2 regions of the Sphaerimonospora cavernae genome follow, and region 2 is predicted to be linked to the other one. Evidence: riboswitches for the same ligand, from Rfam matches in the RefSeq annotation. Region 2 holds a riboswitch; the other holds the start of a gene.
What was found. A riboswitch is a leader RNA that binds a small molecule or an ion and turns the genes downstream of it on or off. The one in region 2 is predicted to bind glycine.

Region 1 (3,536 bases), on a different contig from region 2:
GCGCTCCGGCTGGCCGAGCTCGCCCTTGAGGCGGGGCTGCCGGAGGGAGTCCTCCAGGTCGTACCCGGCGAGGGCGAGGTCGCCGGGGCCCGGCTGGTCGGGCATCCGGATGTACGGAAGATCGTCTTCACCGGATCGACCGAGGTGGGCAGGCTGATCGCGGCGAAGGCGGCCGAGCAGGTCAAGCGGGTGACACTGGAGCTGGGCGGCAAGAGCGCCAACATCGTCTTCGCCGACGCCGACCTGGACCGGGCGGCCGCCACAGCCCCGATGGCGGTTTTCGACAACTCCGGGCAGGACTGCTGCGCCCGCTCGCGCATCCTGGTGGAGCATTCCGTCTACGACGACTTCCTCCTGCGGCTCGGGCAGGCCGTACAGGAGGTGAAGGTCGGCGACCCGCTGGACCCGGCCAGCCAGATGGGGCCCCTGATCAGCGCCGAGCACCGGGACCGGGTCAGGTCGTTCGTCACGGGGCCGGCGGGCGTGTACGCCACGGGCTCATGCCCGAGCGGACCCGGCTACTGGTTCCCGCCGTCGGTGCTGACCGCGCCAGAAGGGTTCGATCCTGTGGACATCGAGCCCGGCGGGAGCCACGCCGCGTTCCGCCGCGCGTTCACCGAGGAGATCTTCGGACCGGTCGTCACCGTCGTCCCGTTCGAGGACGAGGCTCACGCCGTACAGATCGCCAACAACACGCAGTACGGCCTTTCGGGGTCGATCTGGACACGAGACGTCGGGCGCGCGTTGCGGGTGGCCAGGGACGTGGAGGCGGGAAACCTGTCGGTGAACTCCCACTCCAGCGTCCGCTACTGGACACCGTTCGGCGGGTTCAAGCAATCGGGGCTCGGCCGGGAGCTGGGTCCCGACGCCCTCGCCGCCTTCACCGAGACCAAGAACGTCTTCATCTCCACGGAGTGGACAAGCACGGAGTAGACACATGCAGCGTTTGCAGGACCGCGTCGCCGTCATCACCGGGGCGGGCAGCGGCATCGGCCTGGCCACGGCCCACCGGTTCGCCCGGGAAGGTGCGAAGGTGGTCGCGGTCGACCTCGACGAGGTCACCGGCGCCAAGGTCGCCGAAGAGGTCGGAGGTCTGTACGTCAAGGCCGACGTCGCCGACGAGAACGATGTCACACGGATGTACCAGGCCGCCTTCGACACCTATGGCCGGATCGACATCGCCTTCAACAACGCGGGCATCTCGCCACCGGAGGACGTCTCGATCCTGGACACCGGAATCGAGGCGTGGCGCAGGGTCCAGGAGGTCAACCTCACCGGCGTGTACCTGTGCTGCAAGCATGTCATTCCGTACATGCGGCGGCAGGGCAAGGGTTCGATCATCAACACCGCCTCGTTCGTCGCGGTCCTGGGGTCTGCGACGTCACAGATCTCCTACACCGCGTCCAAGGGCGGGGTGCTGGCGATGAGCCGTGAGCTCGGCGTGCAGTTCGCCCGCGAGGGCATCAGGGTGAACGCGCTGTGCCCCGGTCCTGTCGACACGCCGCTGCTGCGCGAGCTGTTCGCCAAGGACCCGGAGCGGGCGCGGCGCCGTCTCGTCCACGTGCCGCTCGGCAGGTTCGCCCGGGCCGAGGAGATCGCGGCCGCCGTGGCGTTCCTCGCCTCGGACGACGCGTCGTTCATCACCGCCTCGGAGTTCCTGGTCGACGGGGGCATCTCCGGGGCGTACGTCACCCCGCTATAGACGGTTCCGGAGATCGGGTTGAGCCGTTAGGCTTGCCCTGCACCAGTGATCCCGTGCGGGAGAGCATCCTGGCAAGCCGGTCAGGATCCCTGAAGGAGCAAGCCCTCCCCGCGAACCTCTCAAGGCAAAGGACCGTACGGGCCAGGTGTGCTCTGGAAAGTGGACCACGAGGGATCGGGGTCTCGCCGAAGGTGAAAGTCCGGCAAAACACGGACGAAGCTCTCAGGCGCCGATGACAGAGGGGGAGGATGCCCTCATCCGTCCTTTCCGAGGTGCGAGTGCGATCATGTCTCGATCTACCCCTTTGCGCGAGGTCCACGAGAGCCTCAGCGCGACCCTGACCGACTTCGCGGGATGGCTGATGCCGCTGCGCTACGGCAGCGAGTCGGCCGAGCACGACGCGGTCCGTACGGCCGCCGGGCTGTTCGATCTGTCCCACATGGGGGAGATCTTCGTCACCGGTCCGCGGTCGGGCGAGGCCCTCGACTACGCCCTGGTCGGCCAGCTGAGCACGCTCGGCCTCGGCCGCGCCCGCTACACCATGATGGTGAACGAGGTCGGCGGCATCCTCGACGACCTCATCGTCTACCGGCTCGGCGACGAGGAGTTCATGGTCGTCGCCAACGCCGCCAACGCGCCCATGGTCGCCCGTGAGCTGACCGAACGTGCCCAGCCGTCCGGCGCCGTCGTCGAGGACCGTTCCGACGACTACGCGCTGATCGCGATCCAGGGGCCGCGCAGCGTCGAGATCCTACGCGGCCTGACCGAGAGCGGCACCGCCGCCGAGTTGGACGGCCTGAAGTACTACGCGATCATCCCCGGGACGGTCGCCGGCGTGTCCGCGCTGATCGCCCGCACGGGCTACACGGGCGAGGACGGGTTCGAGCTGTTCGTCCGTCCACAGGACGCGGCGCCGCTCTGGCAGGCGCTGAGCGAGGCCGGCAAGGAGTCCGGCCTGTCGCCCGCCGGGCTGTCGTCCCGCGACACGCTGCGGCTGGAGGCCGGCATGCCGCTCTACGGCAACGAGCTGACCACCGAGACGACGCCGTTCGACGCGGGCCTCGGCCGGGTGGTGCGGTTCGACAAGCCCGGCGATTTCGTCGGCCGGGCCGCCCTGGCCAAGATCGCCCAGCTTGAGACAGGCACGGAGGAGACGGGCGCGGAGGAGACGGGCGCGAGCCGACGGCTGGTCGGGCTGGTGGCGCGCGGCCGCCGAGTGCCCCGCCACGGTTATCCGGTGACCCGTGGCGGTGAGGTCGTCGGCGAGGTCACCAGCGGCGCCCCCTCGCGTTCGCTGGGCCGGCCGATCGCGCTGGCGTACATCTCCCGCGCCGCCGCCGAGAGCGGGGACGGCCTCGCCGTGGACATCCGCGGCGCCCAGGAACCGGTCGACATAGTTGACCTGCCTTTCTATAGGAGGAGCAAGTGAGCAGCATTCCCGAGGACCTGAGCTACACCAAGGAGCACGAGTGGTTGGCCGGGCTGGACGACGGCATGACCGTGACCGTCGGCATCACCGCGCACGCGGCCGAACAGCTCGGTGATGTGGTCTTCGTGCAGGTTCCCGAGGTCGGCGCCGCCATCTCCGCCGGTGACGCGGTGGGCGAGGTCGAGTCGACCAAGTCGGTGAGCGACATCTTCTCCCCTGTGGACGGTGAGGTCGTGGAGACCAACCCCGCCGTGGTGGACGACCCGTCCCTGGTCAACTCCGACCCGTACGGCGAGGGCTGGCTGTTCCGTGTGCGCATCGAGCACGAGCCGGACGAGGTGCTGTCCGCGGCCGAGTACGGCGCGTTCATCTCCGGCGAGTCCTAAGAAATCCTGAATAGAGACC
Region 2 (3,536 bases):
CGACGCTTGAGACGGAGCCGCCCGTGTTGCAGATGGAGGTCGTGGGGGTTCGCGTTGAGATGCCCACCAATCAGCCGATTGTCCTGTTGAAGGAGACGAGCGGCGATCGGTATCTACCGATCTGGATAGGCATGACCGAGGCGACCGCCATCGCGTTGGCTCAGGCGGAGGAGCCGCCGCCGAGGCCGCTCACCCATGACTTGTTCCGTGACGTGATCGAGGCCCTGGGGGTGCGGTTGCGCACCGTCAACATCGTCGCGCTCCGTGATGGGATCTTCTTCGCCGATCTGGTGTTCTCCAACGGCGTGGAGGTGAGCGCCCGGCCGTCGGACTCGATCGCGCTGGCGCTGCGCACGGGGGCGACGATCTACGCCAGCGAGGACGTGGTCCAGGAGGCGGGTGTGAGCATGCCCGACGACCAAGAGGACGAGGTCGAGAAGTTCCGCCAGTTCCTGGACAAAATCACTCCCGAAGACTTCGGTCGGGCGGGCTGACGTGCCGGTCGATTTCGGGAGATTACGCTTTACGACGCGCCGGACGGGGTCGTTGACTGACGATGCCCCCAGTCCTACGGTGCAAGGGAAACCACGGTTGTAATTCACGAACCCCCAGATCAGACCGTGGGATGAGAGAAAGCCGGAGGTCCGCAGTGGCGGTCAGCAGCGGCGAGGGTAAGTCGGCCGGCCAGCACGACCCGGTCCGGCAGTCGGCGCGGGAGCGCGCCGGCGAGCAGGGTCTGCTGTTCGACGAGCGGCCGACCGCGCTGCCCGATGACATCGGATACCGCGGTCCCACGGCATGCGCCGCGGCCGGGATCACCTACCGGCAGCTCGACTACTGGGCGCGTACCGAGCTCGTCCTGCCGACGATAAGGGCCGCCCAGGGATCGGGGTCGCAGCGACTGTACAGCTTCCGCGACATCCTCGTGCTGAAAGTCGTCAAACGCCTCCTCGACACCGGCGTCTCGCTGCAGCAGATACGCACCGCCGTACGGCACCTGCGGGACCGGGGGGTCAACGACCTGGCCCAGATCACGTTGATGAGCGACGGGGTGAGCGTCTATGAGTGCACCTCGGCCGACGAGGTGATCGACCTGCTGCAGGGCGGACAGGGCGTGTTCGGCATCGCGCTGGGCCGGGTCTGGCGCGAGGTGGAGGGGTCGCTCGCCGAGCTGCCGGGCGAGCGGGCGGAAGCCGCCTCCGATGCGGAGGGTGACCATCCGGCGGACGAACTGGCCCGGCGTCGTAAGGCTCGCAAGACCGGATGAACAAGACCGGATAACAAGATCGGATAAAGGGACCGCGGGTGGTGGTCCGGATTCCGGGTAACGGTAGAGTGAATACGGCCGACGACCACGTGCGGGAGAGCCCCCTGGTGGCAGGGGCGCCGAAGGAGCAACCTCCCCGGAATCTCTCAGGCATCCGTACCGCACGGACGAGGCGACTCTGAAAAGCGGGCGCACCAGCCAGGTGGGCCTCACCGAAGGGGAAAGCCGGGACCAGATCGGCCCGGTGAAGCTCTCAGGTCCGATGACAGAGGGGGAGACCGCACACGCCTGGTCTCGACCCGCCCGGGAGGCCCCTGTCATGACCGATAGGTCACCACTTCACGATCTTTCCGCTCCCCCCTTCGTCACCCGCCATATCGGACCCTCCGCCGCGGACCGCGTGCGCATGCTGGCGGCCGTCGGCCACGAGTCGATGGCCGGCCTGGTGGCGGCGGCCGTACCGGAGGCGATCCGCGCCCGTATGCCACTCGATCTGCCCGAGGCGGTGAGCGAGGCCGGGGCGCTGGCTGAGCTGAAGACCCTCGCCGGCCGTAACCGGGTGCTCACCTCGATGATCGGCCTGGGCTACCACGACACCATCACCCCCGGCGTCATCCTGCGCAACGTGCTGGAGAACCCGGGCTGGTACACGGCGTACACGCCGTACCAGCCGGAGATCTCCCAGGGGCGGCTCGAGGCGCTGCTCAACTTCCAGACGATGGTGGCCGACCTGGCCGGGCTCGACGTCGCCGGGGCCTCCCTGCTGGACGAGGCGACGGCGGCGGCCGAGGCCATGACGCTGGCCCGGCGGGCGGGCCGGTCGAAGTCCGACGTCTTCGTGGTCGACGTCGACGCACTGCCGCAGACCAAGGCCGTGCTGGCGACCCGGGCGCAGCCCCTGGGGATCACGCTGGTGGAGTCGGACCTCACCGGCGACCTGCCCGAGTGCTTCGGCGTCCTGGTGCAGTACCCGGGTGCGAGCGGCCGGGCGGCGGGCTTCGCCGCCCTGGCCGATCGGGCGCACGCCGCGGGCGCGCTCGTCGTCGCAGCCGCCGACCTGCTGGCTCTGACGCTGCTGGCCGCCCCGGGCGAGCAGGGTGCGGACATCGCGGTCGGCTCTACTCAGCGGTTCGGGGTGCCACTCGGCTTCGGCGGCCCGCACGCCGCCTACATGGCGGTCAGGCAGGGGCTGCAGCGGCAGATGCCGGGCCGTCTGGTCGGGGTCTCCGTCGACGCCGACGGCCGGCCCGCCTACCGGCTCGCCCTGCAGACCCGTGAGCAGCACATCCGCCGGGAGAAGGCCACCAGCAACATCTGCACGGCGCAGGTCCTGCTGGCCGTCATCGCCTCGATGTACGCGGTCTACCACGGCCCCGAGGGACTGCGGCGGATCGCGCAGCGGGTCCACCGGCACGCGGCCGTCCTCGCCGCCGGGCTGCGCGAGCGCGGGGTGACGGTCGTCCACGAGGCGTTCTTCGACACGGTGCTCGCCCGGGTGCCCGACCGGGTATCCGGCCGCGCCGGCGAGGTCGTCGCCGCGGCCGCGGCGGCGGGGATCAACCTGCGCCACGTGGACGCCGACCACGTCGCCATCGCCTGTGACGAGAAGACCACCACCGGCCATCTGATCGCCGTGTGGGCGGCGTTCGGTGGCGACCCGAAGGAGGGGCTCGACGACGCGCTGGACGGCGCGCTGGACGACCTGGACCGGGTGACGCCGGACGCGCTGCCGGCCGGTCTGCTGCGCACCTCGGCCTACCTCACGCACCCGGTGTTCCACGCCCATCGCTCCGAGACGGCGATGCTGCGCTATCTGCGCCGGCTCCAGGACAAGGACATCGCGCTCGATCGCTCGATGATCCCGCTGGGCTCCTGCACGATGAAGCTCAACGCGACCACCGAGATGGAGCCGATCACCTGGCCGGAGTTCGCCGGCATCCACCCCTTCGCGCCGATCGGCCAGGCCGCGGGCTACGTCGAACTGATCGAGACCCTGGAGGCCTGGCTCGCCGAGGTCACCGGGTACGACAAGGTCTCCGTGCAGCCCAACGCCGGCTCACAGGGGGAGTACGCCGGGCTGCTGGCCATCCGGGGCTACCACCGCGCTCGGGGTGAGGAGGGGCGCGATGTCTGCCTGATCCCGTCGTCGGCCCACGGGACCAATGCCGCCAGCGCCGTCATGGCCGGGATGCGGGTGGTCGTGGTGGCCTGCGACGGCGACGGCAACGTCGACCTCGGCGACCTCGCCGCGAAGATCGACAAGCATCGC

Region 1: another riboswitch for glycine. It lies ahead of gcvT (glycine cleavage system aminomethyltransferase GcvT); the one in region 2 lies ahead of gcvP (aminomethyl-transferring glycine dehydrogenase).

The regions. Positions count from the first base shown of each region.
Region 1 is NZ_JBHMQT010000021.1:20,984-24,519, forward strand. Features, by position in the region: gene ACFHYQ_RS11615 (aldehyde dehydrogenase family protein) at 1-933, shown strand, start outside; gene ACFHYQ_RS11620 (3-oxoacyl-ACP reductase) at 938-1,702, shown strand; glycine riboswitch at 1,749-1,847, shown strand; glycine riboswitch at 1,848-1,951, shown strand; gene gcvT (glycine cleavage system aminomethyltransferase GcvT) at 1,989-3,131, shown strand; gene gcvH (glycine cleavage system protein GcvH) at 3,128-3,517, shown strand.
Region 2 is NZ_JBHMQT010000043.1:34,750-38,285, forward strand. Features, by position in the region: gene ACFHYQ_RS19605 (bifunctional nuclease family protein) at 24-494, shown strand; gene ACFHYQ_RS19610 (MerR family transcriptional regulator) at 650-1,267, shown strand; glycine riboswitch at 1,350-1,439, shown strand; gene gcvP (aminomethyl-transferring glycine dehydrogenase) at 1,587-3,536, shown strand, end outside.